DNA from 3 places in the Ruegeria sp. AF7 genome. Region 2 is predicted to be linked to each of the others. Evidence: riboswitches for the same ligand, from Rfam matches in the RefSeq annotation. Region 2 holds a riboswitch; each other region holds the start of a gene.

Region 1 (5,772 bases), on a different contig from region 2:
CCCCGTTCGGGCCCGTCAGCGACAGGCGTTGACCGGCGGACAGGCTGAGGCTGGCACCATCAAGAACGGGTGACTGACCGGGGTAGGCAAAGCAGATATCTTCAAGCGCAATCAGTGTCATGCCAAATCCAGTATGATCAGACCCGCGCAAAGGGCACCAAGACCTGCGGCAAAAACGATGTCCCTTCGGGTCAGGGCAAAGTCCTGAAGCAGCAGCATACGGCCTGAAAACCCCCGGCATTTCATCGCATCAAGTATGCGTTCGGATCTTTCGATCGCGCGCACCAGCATCATGCCCACGAGATAGCCAAAGCTGCGATAGGTGTGCCAGTTTGTTGCCGGGCGAAAGCCGCGCACTTTCATAGCCGCGCGCAGGCGCAGGTATTCTTCCCGCAGAACCTCGATATAGCGGATGGTGAACATCAGAAGATGAACCAGCTTTTCGGGGCAGCGCAGGCGGTGCAGGGCGTGGCCAAGCGTAACCGGCTCCATCGTACCGACCAGCACCATAAGGGACAGGATGACCGCGTTGGCCGTCAAGGCGATCTCGACCGCTTTCCAGAAACCCTGCCAGCTTGCAGGAAACCCCCAGAGCGTAAACATCGGGTCACCGGGCATGGAGAATGGTAACAGCACCAGCATGAACAGGATGAACCCGTCCATCATGGCCATGCGTTTCAATGTTTTCCGCCAGGGCAGACGCGAGGCGGCAAGAAGCGAAAGGGACACCGCCAAAGCCGCGCACAGCGCTGTCAGCGAGGACACCGCGACAGTCACCACCGCGAAGACAACCGCCATGACGATCCGCATCCTTGGATCAAGCGGGTTTATCGCGCCGCGCCGCTGCGCGCCCGCTTTGACCAGCGTGTTTTCCTGTTGCCCCAGAACGTGCGCCATCAGGCCGCCAGCTTGCGGCGTGCCGCAAAATAAAAGACCAGACCAAACAGACCGACGATATATCCGATCCCACCCAGAACAGTTTGTAGGTCATTTTGTTCGCGGTAAGCCGCTATTTCCCGACGCAGCGGGCGCAGCTCATCCCGCACGGCCCTGGCAATGACCTGTTGTTGTTCTGTGCTGAACACCGCCGCTGTCTGGGCAGGCGCGTTTGTTGGCGGGGTGTCGGGTTCCGCTTCAACGCCCATGATCCGGGCGACATCCGCAGCGGGCATGGTGACCTCGGCCACATGCCCGGCACCAAGGTTTGCAAAGAAAGTATGGGCTACCGGCGCGTTTGGCGTGTAGATAAAGAACCCGTCTGCATCCGTGAGGATACGGCCCAGCTCGGCTCCGTCCGGGCCTTTGACGATGACCTCGGTATCGCTTGCCATGTCGCCGTTGGAAAAGCCGATTTCGCCTTCGATGGCGTCACCGGATTCAAACACTCCGGCTATGACCTTATGCGCCAAGGCAGGTACGGGTACGCAGCTCAGCGCCAGAATGATCGCCAGGTACCTCACGCGACCGCTCCTTTGACAAAAAGCTCGGGCTTGACCTTGCGCGCCAGCAAAACCGCGAACCCGGTCAGGATTGCCTCAATCGCCATGACAGGAATATGTGCAAAGAAAACAAGCTTGGCCGCAGGCAGGAAGGCATCCCCGGACAAGGCCAGTGAAAACGCAACCATGCCGGTTGTGGCGGCTATGGCAAAGGCACCGCCGACCCCGCCCCATATCGCACCTTGCAGAGGTGAGCCATGGGCGATCAGGCGGCCAAAGATCAGCCCGGCCAAAACCGCGGGCAACGCGATGTTCAGGGTGTTGATCCCCAATACCGTCAACCCGCCAAAGCCAAAGAAGACGGCTTGCAGCAGAAGCCCGACGAACAGGGCCGGGAATGCGGCCCAGCCCAACAAAAGCCCGGCCATTCCGTTGAGGATCAGATGCACTGACGAAGGGCCAATCGGCACATGGATCAGCGATGCCACGAAAAAGCTGGCAGACAGCACCCCCGCAGTGGGGATGCGATCAAGATCCAGCGACCTGAGGCCCATGGCAATCCCACCCGCCGCAGCGACGGCTCCGCCGATCACGACCGGGTTGGACAAGGCTCCGTCAACGATGTGCATCTACGGTTACTCCAAATCCCAGGCGCGGATCCAGATGACCGCGTCCTGACTGAGTTCTTTGCCGTTGTGTTCGGTCACGGGACCGGCGCCGAGTGCGGCAAATCCCCAATATCCGGCTTTTGGAACGCCAAACGTGAAATACCCGTTATCATCCGAAGTTGCGACCAATGCACCACCCGGCATCGGCGAGACCGACGGAGCGGAAGCGGCCGCGCTTTCCATGTTCGGTTCTGCGGCCATGTACTCGATCTCGATCTCGGCACCCGCAACCGGTTGGCCTTCGGCCATAACCCGACCTGTAAACGTCGAACCCGCGATGATGTTGGTTGGTTTGTTGAGCGGGATGATCTCAACCGGCAGGCCCACCGGGTTCATCCAGTCGGTCGGCAGTTCATTGCGGTTCAGGAATGCCTTGGCGATCTGCTGGATATAGATATCCTCGGATTCCTCATAATAGGGCTGGGGAACAGTCACCAACACATAGTCGCCCGACCGTTTGACGGGAACATAACCCTTGAATGCCGCGCCTTCGTTTTCGCCGCCGGTGAAACGTACGGGTTCCAGGGTATCCAGCAGATCGGTTTTCTGACCGTTGTGGATCACGTAGAATTCCTGCGGCTTGTCCAGATCCATGACATGCCCGTTCGAGAACGGATGCCAAAAGATCAGCTTGACCGGAACATTCCCCGGTGCGTCGATCATGGTGTCAGCGGTGTATTCCAGCAGGAAATGCGCATTTGCCATCGCTGGAAGCGCCATCGCCACAGCGGCTGCGGAAAGCAGCTTGGTCATCAATAGTCGTCCTTGTCCCATCGCACCAACCCCGGTACGAGATGCGTTTTGACTGCGGGGACGTCCAAGCTAAGCTGCTTTTTCAAGCATCCTGCTCCGACGCACATCCCGTCGCCGATTAGGAGTGCCCTTGTCAAAGGCACATGTCCGGCAGGTATCCTGACTTGCGGGTCAAAGCGTTGGGCTGGCCTTCCCGGATTAACACCAGTGGCACTTCAGCCCTGCTCGCCGCTTACAGTTGCGGGTGCAGTTGCGGAATTGGGCCAAAGCCCGCACCGCATTCCCTATTGATTCCAGAGCACGCCCCGGAACCGGACATGCCGAGCGGCTTGCCAGACTTCTTCGGCATCCGTCAACGATCAATTGCGCTGGCTGTCAAAAAGTTTAGCGGGCGATGCCCTTTTTCCGACGGATCCGCTTTGGATGCAGGTCAGGGTTTTTCGGGAATGAACCTACCCTTCGAGCAGGTATCTTTCCGACAATGGCAAACTGGCCGCCCCCAATGAGCGGGCATCCGGGCCTGCCGTCCCCACCTGCACCAAGGGCCGTTCAAGCCCGGTCAGGTTCATGTCTGATAGCTTGACCTCGACCAATTCCACCAGCCGCGCCTTGATGCCTGTGGGCATCCAGCCATCAATCTTGACAGATTCGAAGTCGATCAGGCTGCAAGACGAGACGATGGCATGTGCGATCCCGTGCGCCGCCTGTTTCAACCAGTTCTCAAGGTGGGTTTCCGGTATGTCCCAATGCTGTGTCGTTTCCCAGATTGAGCCGGCTGTTTCGGCATTCCCACCAACTGCGCGCTCCAGCACATAAAGACTGGCGACATCTATCAACGGTTTCACTCCGCCTGCGTCGTCCGGCACAGGCAATGGACCAAGCGCACCGGCATTTCCCCGCCCCGAAAAGATGGAGCCGTTCAGAACCACCCCGCCCCCAATGAAGAAGCCCACATAAAAATACAGGAAATCTCGTGGGCCTTCCGCCGGGCCAAAGACCAGCTCGGCACCGCAGGCGGCCGTTGCGTCGTTCTGTAGGAATACCGGCAAGTCATAGCTTGAGGCCAGTGCGCCTTTCAGGTCCGCGTCACGCCACGGATCCATTTTCTCCTGCGGAACCTGCAATGTCTGCGCCCAGTCCCAAAGGTAGAACGGCATCGCAATCCCAAGACCCGCGATCCTGCCGCGCGCTTCGGGCGACAGCGACGTCATCACTTTGTCGAGGCTTTCCTTGGAAAAGCTCAGTGTCGCCTCGGGCGTCGGAAAATCATAAGTCCGCCGCTCACGGTGCCTGACATTGCCAAGGAAATCCGTCAGCACCAGCTCGGTACTGCGCCGCCCGACTTTGAGCCCAAAGAAATACGCGCCATCCGGATTCAGGCGCATGGGAACCGAGGGCTGCCCGACTTTTCCCCGGATCGGTTCGCCCCGCAGAAGCAGCCCATCGGTTTCCAACTGGCGCATGATGACCGAAACCGTCTGTGCCGACAGCCCGGTCATCCGCGCGATCTCAGATTTTGCAAGGGCCTGATGGCGCCGGACCAGTGACAGGACAAGCCGTTCATTTCGGGCCCGCATTCCGCTTTGGTTGGTGCCGCGCATGTCTGGCTCGCGTACGCCAGCGGTATTGTCCAAAGAGTTGTTTGCAGACACGGCCATCCCCTTCGTGACGACAATGTTGAAACCCTTCCTTTCTGTCAATAATAAATAAGAGTGATTTATTTATTGACTCAAAATTCGAATCTTGTGATGGTTTTCACGTTCGAACGGGCCGGATTTCGCCCGATCAGACGTATGCCCTGACGGGCATTGGGAAAACTGGGAGGACTACCGATGAAACTTGCGAAACTTGCAGGCGCCACGGCGCTGGCGGTTACGGCCATGGCAAGCAGTGCAATGGCCGAAGGTGAAACCGTTTGCCTGATCACCAAGACGGATACCAACCCTTTCTTTGTCAAAATGAGAGAGGGTGCGACCGCCAAAGCCGAAGAGCTTGGCATGACGCTGAAGGCCTTTGCCGGCAAAGTCGACGGCGACCACGAAACTCAGGTTCAGGCCATCGAAACCTGCATTCTGGATGGCGCCAAGGGTATCCTGCTGACCGCGTCAGATACGTCGTCTATCGTTCCGGCGGTGCAGCAGGCCCGCGATGCCGGGCTGCTCGTGATTGCGCTGGACACCCCGCTTGAGCCTATCGACTCGGCCGACGCAACCTTTGCCACGGACAATTTCCTTGCGGGGCTTCTGATCGGACAATGGGCAAAAGCCACGTTGGGTGATGCGGCGAATGACGCCAAAATCGCCACGTTGGACCTTGCGGTCAGCCAGCCCACTGTGGATGTGCTTCGCAATCAGGGGTTCCTGCAGGGGTTCGGTGTTGATCTGGCCGATCCGAACGTGATTGGCGATGAAGACGACCCGCGTCTTGTTGGCAGCGATGTCACCGCTGGCAACGAAGAAGGCGGCCGCCGCGCGATGGAGAACCTGCTGGCCAAAGACCCGATGATCAACGTGGTGCATACCATCAACGAACCGGCGGCAGCGGGTGCTTACGAGGCGCTCAAGGCTATCGGGCGCGAAAATGACGTGCTGATCGTTTCCGTCGATGGCGGCTGCCCCGGCGTGCAGAACGTGGCGGACGGGGTCATCGGCGCAACATCCCAGCAATACCCGCTGCTGATGGCATCGCTGGGCGTTGAGGCTGTCAAGAAATGGGCGGACGAAGGGACGAAACCCGAGAACACACCCGGTAAGGACTTTTTTGACACTGGCGTGGCGCTTGTGACGGATAAGGCCGCCGACGGCGTCGAGTCCATCTCGGTTCAGGAAGGCATGGACCTCTGCTGGGGTTAAGCTGAACGTGTGGAAGGCCGCTGCGCGGCCTTCCACTTATCAAAACCACCCACACGCCCG
Region 2 (5,772 bases):
TGGGCCAATGCGGCCTGCGCGGCGACTTCGCCGCCGGTGTCACACAGATGTGCCAGCCGCCGCAGGGTCGAGAGGGGCAGGGTCGAATACTCATCCAACCGAGTGTCTTCGCGCCCATCCGCCGGTAAAACGGCCAGAGCGATGCCTTTGGCCTGCGCCAGTGCCAGAACCTGTTGCAATCCGTAAGACCAATAGGGCACGCCACCGATCAGACGGATCAGGATGCCTTTTGCGCCTTCAAGTGTCTGTTCAACATAGGTGTCGACGGACAGGGGGTGTTTCAGTGCTGCAAGATTGGCCAGCCGCATCGTGGGCATCCGCCCCTCAGGTCCGCCGCCGCGATGCCAGCCCGCCGCGAAAGCGCCCAGGTCACTGTCGGAAAAGGACAGCACAACCAGATCAGCCGGGCTTTGGCCCAGATCGGTTGGGGTCTCGGTTTCCTCGAGCCCGTGGCTTTCGCGAAAGACGACGTGCATGACTTACTCGGCAACCTCGGTCACACCCACGAGGATATCACGGATCTCGGCCTCTTTGATGTCGTCATGCTCGGCAATCACGACCAGGCGCGAGCGGCGCTCTTCACCGGGCTCCCACGGGCGGTCGTATTGGTGACGAACCCGCGCGCCGACAGCCTGAACCAGCAGGCGCATCGGTTTGCCTGTGACGGCGGCATAGCCTTTGACGCGCAGGATATTCAGCTCAGATGCAAGACGTTCAATCCTGGCTACCAGTTCCGCCGGGTCGGTCTGTTCCGGTAACTCGACGATGATGCTTTCGAAATCGTCATGCTCATGATCGTGATGGCCATCGTGATGTGACGGGCGGGCGTCCATGTCATCTTCGGCGGCAGCCTCAAGGCCAAGCACGACACGTACGTCGACGACACCCTCTGCGACCTCGACGACGGGAAGCGGGCGCGGCGCCTCGGCGGCGATAATCTGTTTAGCTTTCGCGACACCTTCGGGACCTGCCAGATCGGGCTTGGTCAGCAGGATGATATCCGCGCACGAGATCTGATCCTCGAACACCTCGGACAAGGGTGTTTCGTGATCAATCGAGTCATCAGCCAGCCGTTGGGCATCCACCGCTTCAACGTTCGGAGCAAAGCGACCGGCGGCCACGGCCTCGGCATCGGCCAGCGCGATCACGCCATCAACAGTGATTTTCGAACGGATATCAGGCCAATCAAATGCTTTCAGCAGCGGTTTGGGCAGTGCAAGGCCGGATGTTTCGATCAGGATGTGATCCGGGCGCGGTTCCAGCGCCATCAGCGCCTCGATGGTCGGGATGAAATCATCAGCCACGGTGCAGCAAATGCAGCCGTTTGCCAGTTCCATGATGTTTTCCGCAGGGCAATCCGGTATCGCGCAGGATTTCAGAATGTCGCCATCAACACCCACATCTCCAAACTCGTTAACAACAATCGCCAGCCGCTTTCCCTGCGGGTTCTGCATCAGATGGCGCACCAGCGTGGTTTTGCCCGAGCCCAGAAAGCCGGTGATCACAGTGACGGGGAGTTTTTCAAGGTTCGACATGATCTCAGGCTCCAATCGGGGGAATGCGCGAGGCGCAGTTTTTGCGGAAATGTTCAGGACGGTCGCGCCATTTCACCAGACCATCGCCTGTGGCCAGATACTTAGTCGCGCCATCGATGATGACATCGACGTGATCGATTTCGTTCAGATTCTCGTAAACAAAGGTCCAGCGATCCGGCCCGCCCCGAAGCACGATGGAACAGCCCTGATCGCAGTTCGAAAGGCATTCGACCGGTTTCAGAATGATGCCATCCGGCAGGACAGCCTGTTCCAGGGCCTTGTGCAACAATGTGCCGGGTCGCTCAGCGTCATCCTCGACGGGCAGACCCCGGCGGCAAGTCGTGCAGACCAGTAGCTCTACCGGTGCGTTCTCGCTCATGTCTCTCATCCCCCCAAATCCTCTTCGCGGGGGACGGGGTTTCATGCGGGCACCACGTCTGCACATGGACCCGACACCGGAACACCCCGCCCGGTTTCAACTTCGGGTGTTGGCAGGTCTCCCGGCTTGCGGATGCCAGAGCGGTCGCTCTGTCGGATGTCCCGCCTTCCCGGCACAGGCCAGTGGCATTGGGCATCCTCTCCGGTCACGGTCGCGGGGGCGGCTGCGTTTGGCGGATGAACCGTTGACGCATTCCCTTTTCATCGGCTGTCGCCGACACCAACGACAGGGACATGCGGCACCGCTGACCCGCTTGTCAAGCGGTTCGCGCGCAACAAATAAGCCAAGGAGAAAAAAGCGACCTGTAGGCGTCGTTCGGCGGCATGAAGAATGTGTTCGGTATGTGGTCGCATGACGGGAAAACGACGAACTTGGAGATGCGTCATATGAAAGTGGGATTTATCGGTCTGGGTAACGTAGGCGGCAAGCTTTCGGGATCCCTTTTGCGCAACGGCATTGATCTGACTGTGCATGACCTGAACGCGGATCTGGTGGCCGAGTTTGTCGCCAAAGGCGCAAAGGCGGCAGAAGGGCCCGCCCAGTTGATGCGCGATTGCGATGCGGTGATCACCTGTCTGCCGTCTCCGGCAGCATCGGACGCAGTCATGCAGGAGATGTTGCCCGAAGTGGGCCCCGGCAAGATCTGGATGGAGATGTCGACCACGGACGAGGCCGAAGTCAAACACCTGGGTGCCGAAGTCATATCGCGCGGCGGTGCGGCCGTCGATTGCCCGGTTTCTGGCGGGTGCCACCGTGCCGCGACGGGCAATATCTCGATCTTTGCGGGCTGCGACCGGGAAACGTTTGAACGAATTCTGCCGTTCCTGACGACAATGGGCCGCCGGGTTTTGCACACCGGTGAACTGGGCTCGGCGTCGGTGCTGAAAGTGATGACCAACTATCTTGCCACCGCCAACCTGATCACCTGCGCCGAAGCACTGGTTACGGCAAAGGCTGCGGGGATGGATCTGAACACGACCTATGAGGCGATCAAAATCTCGTCCGGCACGTCCTTCGTGCACGAAACCGAAAGTCAGGTCATCCTGAACGGGTCGCGCGATATTTCCTTCACCATGGATCTGGTGAAGAAGGATATCGGTCTGTTTCAGGAGGTCGCCGACCGCGCCGGGGTGCCGCTGGAAATAAACCCGGTGATGATCAGCATCTTTAACGATGGTATCGCGCGCTATGGCGAACGCGAGCTTTCACCAAATATTATCAAACGGCTGGAAGAGGCAACCGGCCTGGATATCACCGCCCCGGGCTTTCCAGCCGAAATGACGGATGATGAGCCGGAAGAGCCGGGATACGAGGTTGTGCCACAAGGGCGCGCCTGAACGTAAAGCATATACCAGACAAAATCGCGCCCCGTGAACGAGCAGGGGTAGGCAGGAGTTCCGAAAAACACGCAATATCTGGCCCGCAATTCGACAGAATCGCGGGCCATGAACGTCTGAAAATACCAAGCGTCGCACGCGCGTACTGCGGGGTTAAGTCAGCGATTAGGATGTGGTTGGAGGCGAGTACCGGAATCGAACCGGTGTACACGGATTTGCAATCCGCTGCGTCACCACTCCGCCAACTCGCCTTTTCAAGTAAAATCAAATACTTGCTGTGGTGTGACTGGGTTTTTAACAGCTTTCCTCTGGGGCGTCCAGTGGATTGCGCGCGAAATTGCCGGCAAGATCGAAATTTGCCGAAGTCCACGCCCAAGGAGTTGATCAAGATTCAGGTTGCGGCAACAGGGGCGTTGCTGGAAGGTTCAGGATATGGCACAAGCCGGACATCTTTGGGAATGATACGAGATATCCAATGACTGACTTCGCAGCCCGGCGCCGCACAATGGTTGATACACAGATCCGCCCCTCTGACGTCACCAAGTTCCCGATCATTGAGGCGATGCTGAGTGTTCCGCGGGAAAGCTTCGTGCCCGATTCTCAACGCGAGGCGGCCTATGTGGACGGCCTGATTGATCTGGGGGACGGGCGCAGCATGTTGGAGCCGCGGACCCTGGCTAAAATGCTGGACGCGCTGAACATATCCAAGGATGAGATGGTCCTCGATATCGCTCCGGCAATGGGGTATTCCACGGCTGTCACCGCGCGGATGGCTGAGTTGGTTGTGGGTGTTGAATGCGACGAAACCCTTGCAGCCGAGGCGCAAAACCTCTTGGCCGAAGCTGACGTGCACAACGCCATCATCCACGTTGGCGCGCTGGAACAGGGTGTGGCGGAACACGGCCCCTATGATGCGATCATGGTGCAGGGCGGTGTCGAGCAGGTGCCCGATGCCCTGTTGGATCAGCTCAAGGACCACGGTCGGATCGTGTGTCTGTTTGTCAAGGGCAACCTGGGTACCGTGCGGATCGGTCGAAAAACCGGTGGTCGCGTCAGTTGGCGTGATGTGTTCAATGCCAATGCGCCGGTTCTGGAAGGTTTTTCGGCAGAGTGTGCATTTTCGCTATAGTCCGCCGATAGATTTTTCTATCGCCTTGATTAGTTGAAAAGAAGGCCGCAAACTGCCTGTAGGGCAGTGTAATTTCGTTTGAGAGGATTTTGGTATGCGTGGTTCGGCGACAGGTAAGCTGGTCAGGGCGTTTGCTGTGACCGCAGGACTTGCCATGAGCGTGATGCCAGGGCGTGCAGCGTGGGCAGACAACATAACGGATGCGTTCATCGGTGCGTATAACACCAGTGGTTTGCTTGAGCAGAACCGGGCGTTGCTGCGCGCGGCGGATGAAGATGTGGCCATTGCGCTTTCTGCGTTGCGGCCAATCATCAACTGGACCGTGCAGGTCAGCCAGGATTACACCCGTTCGCGGGTCAATAACGTCGTGACGACAAACGAGCCGTCGCGGTTCTTTTCGGGCCTGACGCTGAGCCAGCTTTTGTATGATGGCGGCGCGTCGGTGCTGGGCAAGCAGTCGGCGCAGGAAACGGTACTATCGACCCGGCAAACCCTGATCGATATCGAACAACAGGTTCTTATCCGCGCAGCAAATGCCTATCTGGGCGTCCTGTTGCAGGAAGAGACCGTGGCGATCCGCCAGAACAACGTGGATGTGTCAGCAGAGGAACTTAGGGCGTCGAATGACCGCTTCGAAGTGGGCGAAGTAACCCGGACGGATGTCGCATTGTCCGAAGCACAGCTGGCAAGCTCTCAGGCGGATCTGGCTGTGGCACGCGGTGAATTGAGCATTGCGCAGGCCGAATACGTGAACGCAGTCGGAAAGGCACCGGGGCGAACAGCTGGTCAGCCGAGCCTGCCCAATCTGCCGCGTTCCGAAGCTGAAGCTGTGAACCTGGCGCAACGCAACCACCCGGCCATTCTGTCGGCACAGCATCAGGTCAGGGCGTTCGATCTGGTCGTGCAGCAGCAACGGGCAAACCTTGGGCCGAATGTCAGCCTGAATGCCGATGCTGGCGTGTCCGAGCGCTATGACAATAATGACTATGTGAACGATGCGACCGTGTCGCTGAACTTCACACAACCAATCTACGCGGGTGGCCGGTTGGCGGCAAATGTGCGTCGCGCAATGGCCAGCCGGGATGCCTCGCGTGCGAATCTTCTGAACGTTCAAAAGAACATCACGCAGGGTGTGACCGACCGTTATGCGGCGTTTCAGGCAGCCAGTGCCAGTCTAAGGGCGTCAACCGAGCGCGTTAACGCCTCGCAGGTGGCGTTTGATGGCATCCGGGAAGAGGCGACTCTGGGCGCGCGAACAACTCTGGATGTATTGAATGCACAGCAGGATTTGCTGGATGCACAACTGGCAGAAGTCGCTTCGCGCACCGAACG
Region 3 (5,772 bases), on a different contig from region 2:
TGCGCAGCAGGCCGATCATGTCTTCGGGCTCGATCCGGCGCAGGTCAAAGCGCTGACACCGCGACAGAACCGTGACCGGCACTTTGCGAATCTCGGTGGTCGCGAAGATGAATTTCACATGTGCGGGCGGTTCTTCCAACGTCTTGAGCAGCGCGTTGAATGCGCTGGTCGAGAGCATGTGAACCTCGTCGATGATGTAGATCTTGTAGCGCGCACTGGCGGCGCGATAGCGTACACTGTCGATGATCTCGCGGATATCGTTGACGCCGGTACGGCTGGCGGCATCCATTTCCATCACATCGACATGGCGGCCTTCCATGATGGCGACACAATGTTCGCACTGACCGCAGGGTTCGGTTGTGGGGCCACCGGTTCCGTCGGGTCCGATGCAGTTCATGCCCTTGGCGATGATCCGCGCCGTGGTCGTTTTACCCGTCCCGCGAATGCCGGTCATGATAAAGGCCTGCGCGATCCGGTCGGCCTCGAAAGCGTTTTTTAGGGTGCGCACCATGGCATCCTGACCCACCAGATCGGCAAAGGTTTCCGGACGGTATTTGCGGGCGAGAACCTGATAGGCGGGGCTGGGCGTGTCTGTCATGTCTTCTCGCTCGGATTCGGTGCTTCGGCACAGCGTAGTGGCGGCGGCAGTCCGCGTCCACTGTGGGGCGCGATGATTTTTTGTTTCAGGAACGGGCTGGTTTCCAACTAAACTGGACCAGCGGATTTAATGACTCATTTCTTAAAGAGTACCTTGGGGGAGGACGCACTTCATGTCGCAGTTGGTCATCTTTGCTCTGCAGGTCGGAGGCGGGACGCTTGCCCTTACTTCAATGCCCGGTCGTGGCGGGGATTACGCCACCGATCTGGATACGATTGCGGCGTGGAAACCGGGCCTTGTGATTTCAATGACGACGGATGTCGAAATGCTTCAGGATGGCGCGCAGCACTTTGGCAGCGACATCCAAAGCCGGGCCAGCCGGTGGGTTCACCTGCCGATCGAAGATTTTGGAGCGCCAACGCAAGCGGTTCAGAAGGCCTGGCCAGAGGTCAGCGCCACGGCCCGACATGCACTGTCGGGTGGTGGCCGGGTCCTAGTGCACTGCCGTGGTGGGTGCGGCAGGTCCGGGATGATTGTTCTGCGACTGATGGTTGAATGCGGTGAACGCGCCAGTGACGCACTGGACCGCCTGCGGGCCGTACGCCCGTGCGCTGTCGAAACCGATGCGCAGCTGGCCTGGGCGTCCCGGATCACGCCGGCACAGGTGGAAGTGGGATCAAGCTGAAAGCTGCTGAGGTGCGTAACCGAATTTCGGGGGTCGGATCGTTGAAACCTCGATCATGGCGCAAGGCGGGTTCGCGACAATGCCCGAGGGCAGCGTGCTGAATTTAGGTCCGAAGATCAAATCGGCATAGGCATCCAGATCCCGAATTGCTGTATCAGGGTGCGCCCCGCAGAAAACGCGAACGCTGTCGGATCGCGCTCGGATCGCTGCCATGCACCCCTCCGCGCAATGTGACAGCGCGCTGTAACCTTCAAATTCGAAATCCTCGCTGGTGGCCGAAACCGCCTGCGCCATGGCTTCGGAAATCGAGCGGGCCAGTCGCGCCAAAGCCGGGCAGGTTTTGCCCGTCCGCTGGCACACAGTTGCGCTGTATTCGTGTGATTTTGTCTTCCAGATCATCCTGCGCCCTCCGCGCGTGGTGGGCTGGATATTGGAGCAGGTGGGACAGCATCTCGCTGTCAGGACCTGCCCGGACACCCCGCCCGAGTTTCGGTTTCAGTTCCGATGGCAGGTCTCCTGACTTGCGGGTCATTGCTCTGCCGACCTTCCCAGCCCATGGGCCAGTGGTATTTCGGCATTGCTTACCGCTTACAGTTGCGGGGGCAGTCGCGGACTTGGTTGATATCTGTGTGACCAGACAAACCGCACCGTGTTCCCTTTTCATCCCGACCTCTTGTGGGGGCCGGAAACCATCACACAACCGCTAGCGCCTGATCGCGTTCCGAGTCAAGCCGATCTTTAGGCCGGACGTTTGGTCATGCTGGATGCGGATTATGTTCCGGCTTAGTGTCGTCGGCATCGAAGGCAGGCAAACCGATTGTTTCAGCGAAAGCCGGGGATCATGTTGGATACGGAACAGACGGTGTTGATCGAAGATTTCCGCTTTCCGTCAGGGTCCGTGACCTTGTCGGCGCGGTTGCATCGGCCAGTGGGTGAGCCGGAAACCGTTGTCGTGCTGAACAGTGCCACGGGTGTGCCGCGTGACTATTATCAACACTTTGCGCGATGGCTGGCTACCGAGCGGGGGATAGCTTGCCTGACCTATGACTATCGGGACTACGGGCTTTCTTTGGTCGGCCGCCTGAAAGACGCAACTGCAACAATGGCGGATTGGGCGTTGATCGACATGCCAGCGGCACGGGCCGAAATGCGCAGGCGGTTTCCAAAGGCGCAGCAGTGGACCATCGGCCATTCCGTCGGCGCGATGCTGGGGCCGGTGCAGCCGGATATCGACCAGATCGACCGAATGATCGGTGTGTGTTCGGGGCTGGTGACTTTGAAAGATCACCCATGGCCCTATCGGGGGTTGGCAGGGCTGTTCTGGTATGGCCATGCACCGCTGATGGTGCGGGCGCTTGGGTATCTGCCCGGCAAAGCGATCGGGTTTGGTTCGGACCTGCCCGCCTCGGTCTACTGGCAATGGCGCAAATGGTGTACAGCTCCTCTTAGCTACATTCCCGAGATCGGGCAGAATTTGCCTGATGCGCATTGGGGCAGTTCTGGAACACCTGTGGATCTGTTCACGTTCGAAGATGACCAGATGGCTCCGCCCGAGGCAGTTTGGCGCCTTGCCGATCTGTACGGCCCCGAGGCCAGACGCCACCTTCTGAAGCCTGCTGAATTCGGACTGCCGGAAATAGGCCATATCGGAGCATTTGCCCGTCGCAATGCAGCGGTCTGGCCGCGCCTGATCGCCTGATCAGACGCGACGCAGGTTTTCCTAACACCTTGCAGTTATGGCCGTTTGCGAAGCTTCTTGTCCTGCATGACACCGCGCACCATCTTGCCGAACGCCTTGTCCCGCGCCCGCGATTGGGCAACGGTTTCCGAGTTTCGCTGATCTTCACGCCGCAGCTTGCGCCAACGGTCCAGCCGCGCCGGATCAAGCACGCCTTCGTCGATTGAGTTCTGCACGGCACAGCCGGGCTCGGTCTCGTGCTGACAATCCGAAAAGCGGCAGCTTTGGCTAAGCTCTGTGATGTCCGAGAATACGTCGTCGATCCCGTCCTGAGCGTCCAGCAAGCGCAATGCGCGCATTCCGGGCGTGTCGATCAACCATCCACCGTTTCTCATCGGGTGCAACGCACGCACCGTTGTCGTGTGCCTGCCCCGTGCGTCGTCTTCGCGAATTCCAGACGTGGCGAGGTTTTGATCTGTCATGGTGTTGCTGAGCGTCGTTTTACCCACGCCCGACGACCCGACCAGCGCGCCGGTCTGGCCTTTGGGACACCATGCCAGAACCTTTTCGACATCTGCCGGATCCCGAGCGTTGATCGCCAAAACCGTCAAAAACGGGTCCAGAGATTCCACTTGTCCCGAGAAACTTCCGGGATCATCCGACTGGTCAGCTTTCGTCAGGACAACGACCGGATAACATCCGGCCTGGTGCGCAAGAACCAGATAACGTTCCAGTCGGGGAAGGTTGAAGTCCGCATTGCACGAGCTGACAATGAACAATACATCGACATTGGCCGCAATCAGTTGGGTTGCGGCGCCTGTACCGGCAGCTCTGCGTTGCAGCAGGCTGCGCCGGTCCAGAAGGTGGCGCACGCGGTTTTCGGCGTCTGCAATGACCCAATCTCCGACGGCATATGAACCGGTCGGATTATCCGGTGTCAGCAAAGGGATTTCACCATCCGGGCTCAGCCCGATCAGACGGTCCCGATGTACCGATGCGATACGAAAGGGCGTGTCAGAAGGAAAAGCTGCGTGTTGCGCTGCAAAGTGAGAGGACCATCCCAGGTCCGAAAGCGTATAAGACATTTATCTGCCTGTTTTCAGAAACAACAATGCCAACGGATAGCAATCGCGCATCCGCAGGTCGTGTGTTCAGGCAGTCAGGTGATTCCGGTGAATCAGAACCAGTCTGCCCGAAGGGTTTTCAATACAATCATAAAGCCCTCCTGCGGCTATGGTTCACGAAGTGAGAGGTTGGACATCGACCCAAGCGGGGCTCGTTGTGGCTGCTTCCTTCCGGACCTGACCAGGTTGGCGAGGCGCTCGCCCGCGCCAACCTCTCGACTCCGGATATAGGGAAGGCATCGGGAAAAGACAACCCGTCAGAGCGTCAGGCGGATTCGTTCAAATCCCCTGCCATCCGAGCCCAGCAGCACGGGATCGAACCTGCGTAACTCATCCAGATATTTCAGGGCGCCCGGACCTGTTCGAAGAATTGTCGCCACGCCCCGCTGCGGCATCAGCGAGAACGGGTAGGGCTGCTTGGCGATCGGATCGGGCGGAAGGTGCTGTGACAGGTAATCCCGCACAAGGTCCTTGATGCTCAACGGTGGCAGGCTGATCTGCTCTGTCGTTGTCGCATGCGCAAAATGCCCGCCTCCGCTGGCGCGGTAATTGTTCAGCGCCATAACGAATATCTGCTCCGGTCGAACGGGATGGCCTGCATATGTCAGATCACTGATCCGCCTGTGGTCGGGATGGATCATTTTCCCCTGCGCATCGTATCGCGGCGGCTGCGTGGGGTCGATCTGATAAGACAGTCCAAACACGATGTCGAAATTGTACCCGGCCCGTTCAGGGTTGATCAGTTCGGGTTCGGAACCAGACTTTAACTGGTTGAATACGCTGGCTGACATCTCCAACCAGTCCAGCAGGTGCGCACCGCTGATCCGGATTGCGCGCAACTCGTTGGGAAACACATGCAGATCCGCGACATGGCGTAGACATATCTCTCCGGCGGGTACCTCGGTATAATGGCGGGGTCCTGCGCGCCCGCCGGATTTGGCAGGCGAAACAACCGACAATGTCGGCAGACCCGCCAGATCGGTTCCCTGCAAGAACGGGCGCAGTGCGGCGGCTTGCGCTGCAGCTACAAGGGTCAGCCCGCGATCCGGCGCACAGCAACTGAAATAGCTGTGTAATGTATCCGGGATATGTGCCACCGGTGCGGCAACGGATTGACGGGTCATACGATGCGCCACCTCACACAGGACCGCAATTTCACTGTCTTCCCCGACGGCTGTGCCGTTGCTGATAACCGGACGCAGTTCGACGCGGCTATCCCGGATTTGCACTTTGCCGTCCGGCCCGGCGGTCACGGCCAAATCGATAACCCCCAGGTAAGAGCCCGCTGATCCCGGCATGACAACGGGCGTTCCATGTACCAGCCCCGTCAGGTGATCGACCATCGGGGTATTGGCATGGCCCTCTCCTGGAAGTGTCAGGTGAGTGTGCCCGGCTACAATGGCATCGATGCCTTTGATCGCGGCCAAGGGTATCACGGCGTTTTCCATCCCCGCCACCGGTGCGGTGCCCCCAAGGCCGGAATGAGCAAGCGCCACGATGATATCACACCCCTCGTCGCGCAATGTCTGCGTCAGGGACTTTGCCGCAACCAGGATATCCTCGACGACGATATCGTCATCCAGATTATGCGCCTCCCAACAGGCCGTTTGCGGCGGAAGAACCGAGAAGATGCCGATGCGAACAGGAATGTCTTTACCGTTCAAAGACACAGTGCGGTTCAGAACGA

The links. A riboswitch is a leader RNA that binds a small molecule or an ion and turns the genes downstream of it on or off. The one in region 2 is predicted to bind cobalamin.
Region 1: it holds a riboswitch for cobalamin, as region 2 does, so the genes downstream of both, ACR0AP_RS19620 (DUF4198 domain-containing protein) here and ACR0AP_RS00315 (DUF1636 family protein) in region 2, are expected to answer to the same signal.
Region 3: it holds a riboswitch for cobalamin, as region 2 does, so the genes downstream of both, ACR0AP_RS18750 (hypothetical protein) here and ACR0AP_RS00315 (DUF1636 family protein) in region 2, are expected to answer to the same signal.

The regions. Positions count from the first base shown of each region.
Region 1 covers NZ_JBQFYX010000024.1:13,737-19,508, forward strand. The annotation lists gene ACR0AP_RS19600 (energy-coupling factor ABC transporter ATP-binding protein) at 1-121, opposite strand, end outside; gene cbiQ (cobalt ECF transporter T component CbiQ) at 118-897, opposite strand; gene ACR0AP_RS19610 (cobalt ABC transporter permease) at 897-1,460, opposite strand; gene cbiM (cobalt transporter CbiM) at 1,457-2,068, opposite strand; gene ACR0AP_RS19620 (DUF4198 domain-containing protein) at 2,075-2,860, opposite strand; cobalamin riboswitch at 2,993-3,191, opposite strand; gene ACR0AP_RS19625 (ROK family transcriptional regulator) at 3,313-4,518, opposite strand; gene ACR0AP_RS19630 (substrate-binding domain-containing protein) at 4,693-5,712, shown strand.
Region 2 covers NZ_JBQFYX010000001.1:64,557-70,328, forward strand. The annotation lists gene cobN (cobaltochelatase subunit CobN) at 1-476, opposite strand, end outside; gene cobW (cobalamin biosynthesis protein CobW) at 480-1,535, opposite strand; gene ACR0AP_RS00315 (DUF1636 family protein) at 1,540-1,914, opposite strand; cobalamin riboswitch at 2,009-2,213, opposite strand; gene ACR0AP_RS00320 (NAD(P)-dependent oxidoreductase) at 2,316-3,311, shown strand; tRNA gene ACR0AP_RS00325 (tRNA-Cys) at 3,489-3,562, opposite strand; gene ACR0AP_RS00330 (protein-L-isoaspartate O-methyltransferase family protein) at 3,787-4,440, shown strand; gene ACR0AP_RS00335 (TolC family outer membrane protein) at 4,535-5,772, shown strand, end outside.
Region 3 covers NZ_JBQFYX010000020.1:8,806-14,577, forward strand. The annotation lists gene ACR0AP_RS18740 (DNA polymerase III subunit gamma/tau) at 1-598, opposite strand, end outside; gene ACR0AP_RS18745 (protein-tyrosine phosphatase family protein) at 771-1,283, shown strand; gene ACR0AP_RS18750 (hypothetical protein) at 1,275-1,682, opposite strand; cobalamin riboswitch at 1,773-1,991, opposite strand; gene ACR0AP_RS18755 (alpha/beta hydrolase family protein) at 2,125-2,982, shown strand; gene rsgA (ribosome small subunit-dependent GTPase A) at 3,018-4,046, opposite strand; RNA gene ffs (signal recognition particle sRNA small type) at 4,205-4,303, opposite strand; gene ACR0AP_RS18770 (bifunctional 2',3'-cyclic-nucleotide 2'-phosphodiesterase/3'-nucleotidase) at 4,343-5,772, opposite strand, start outside.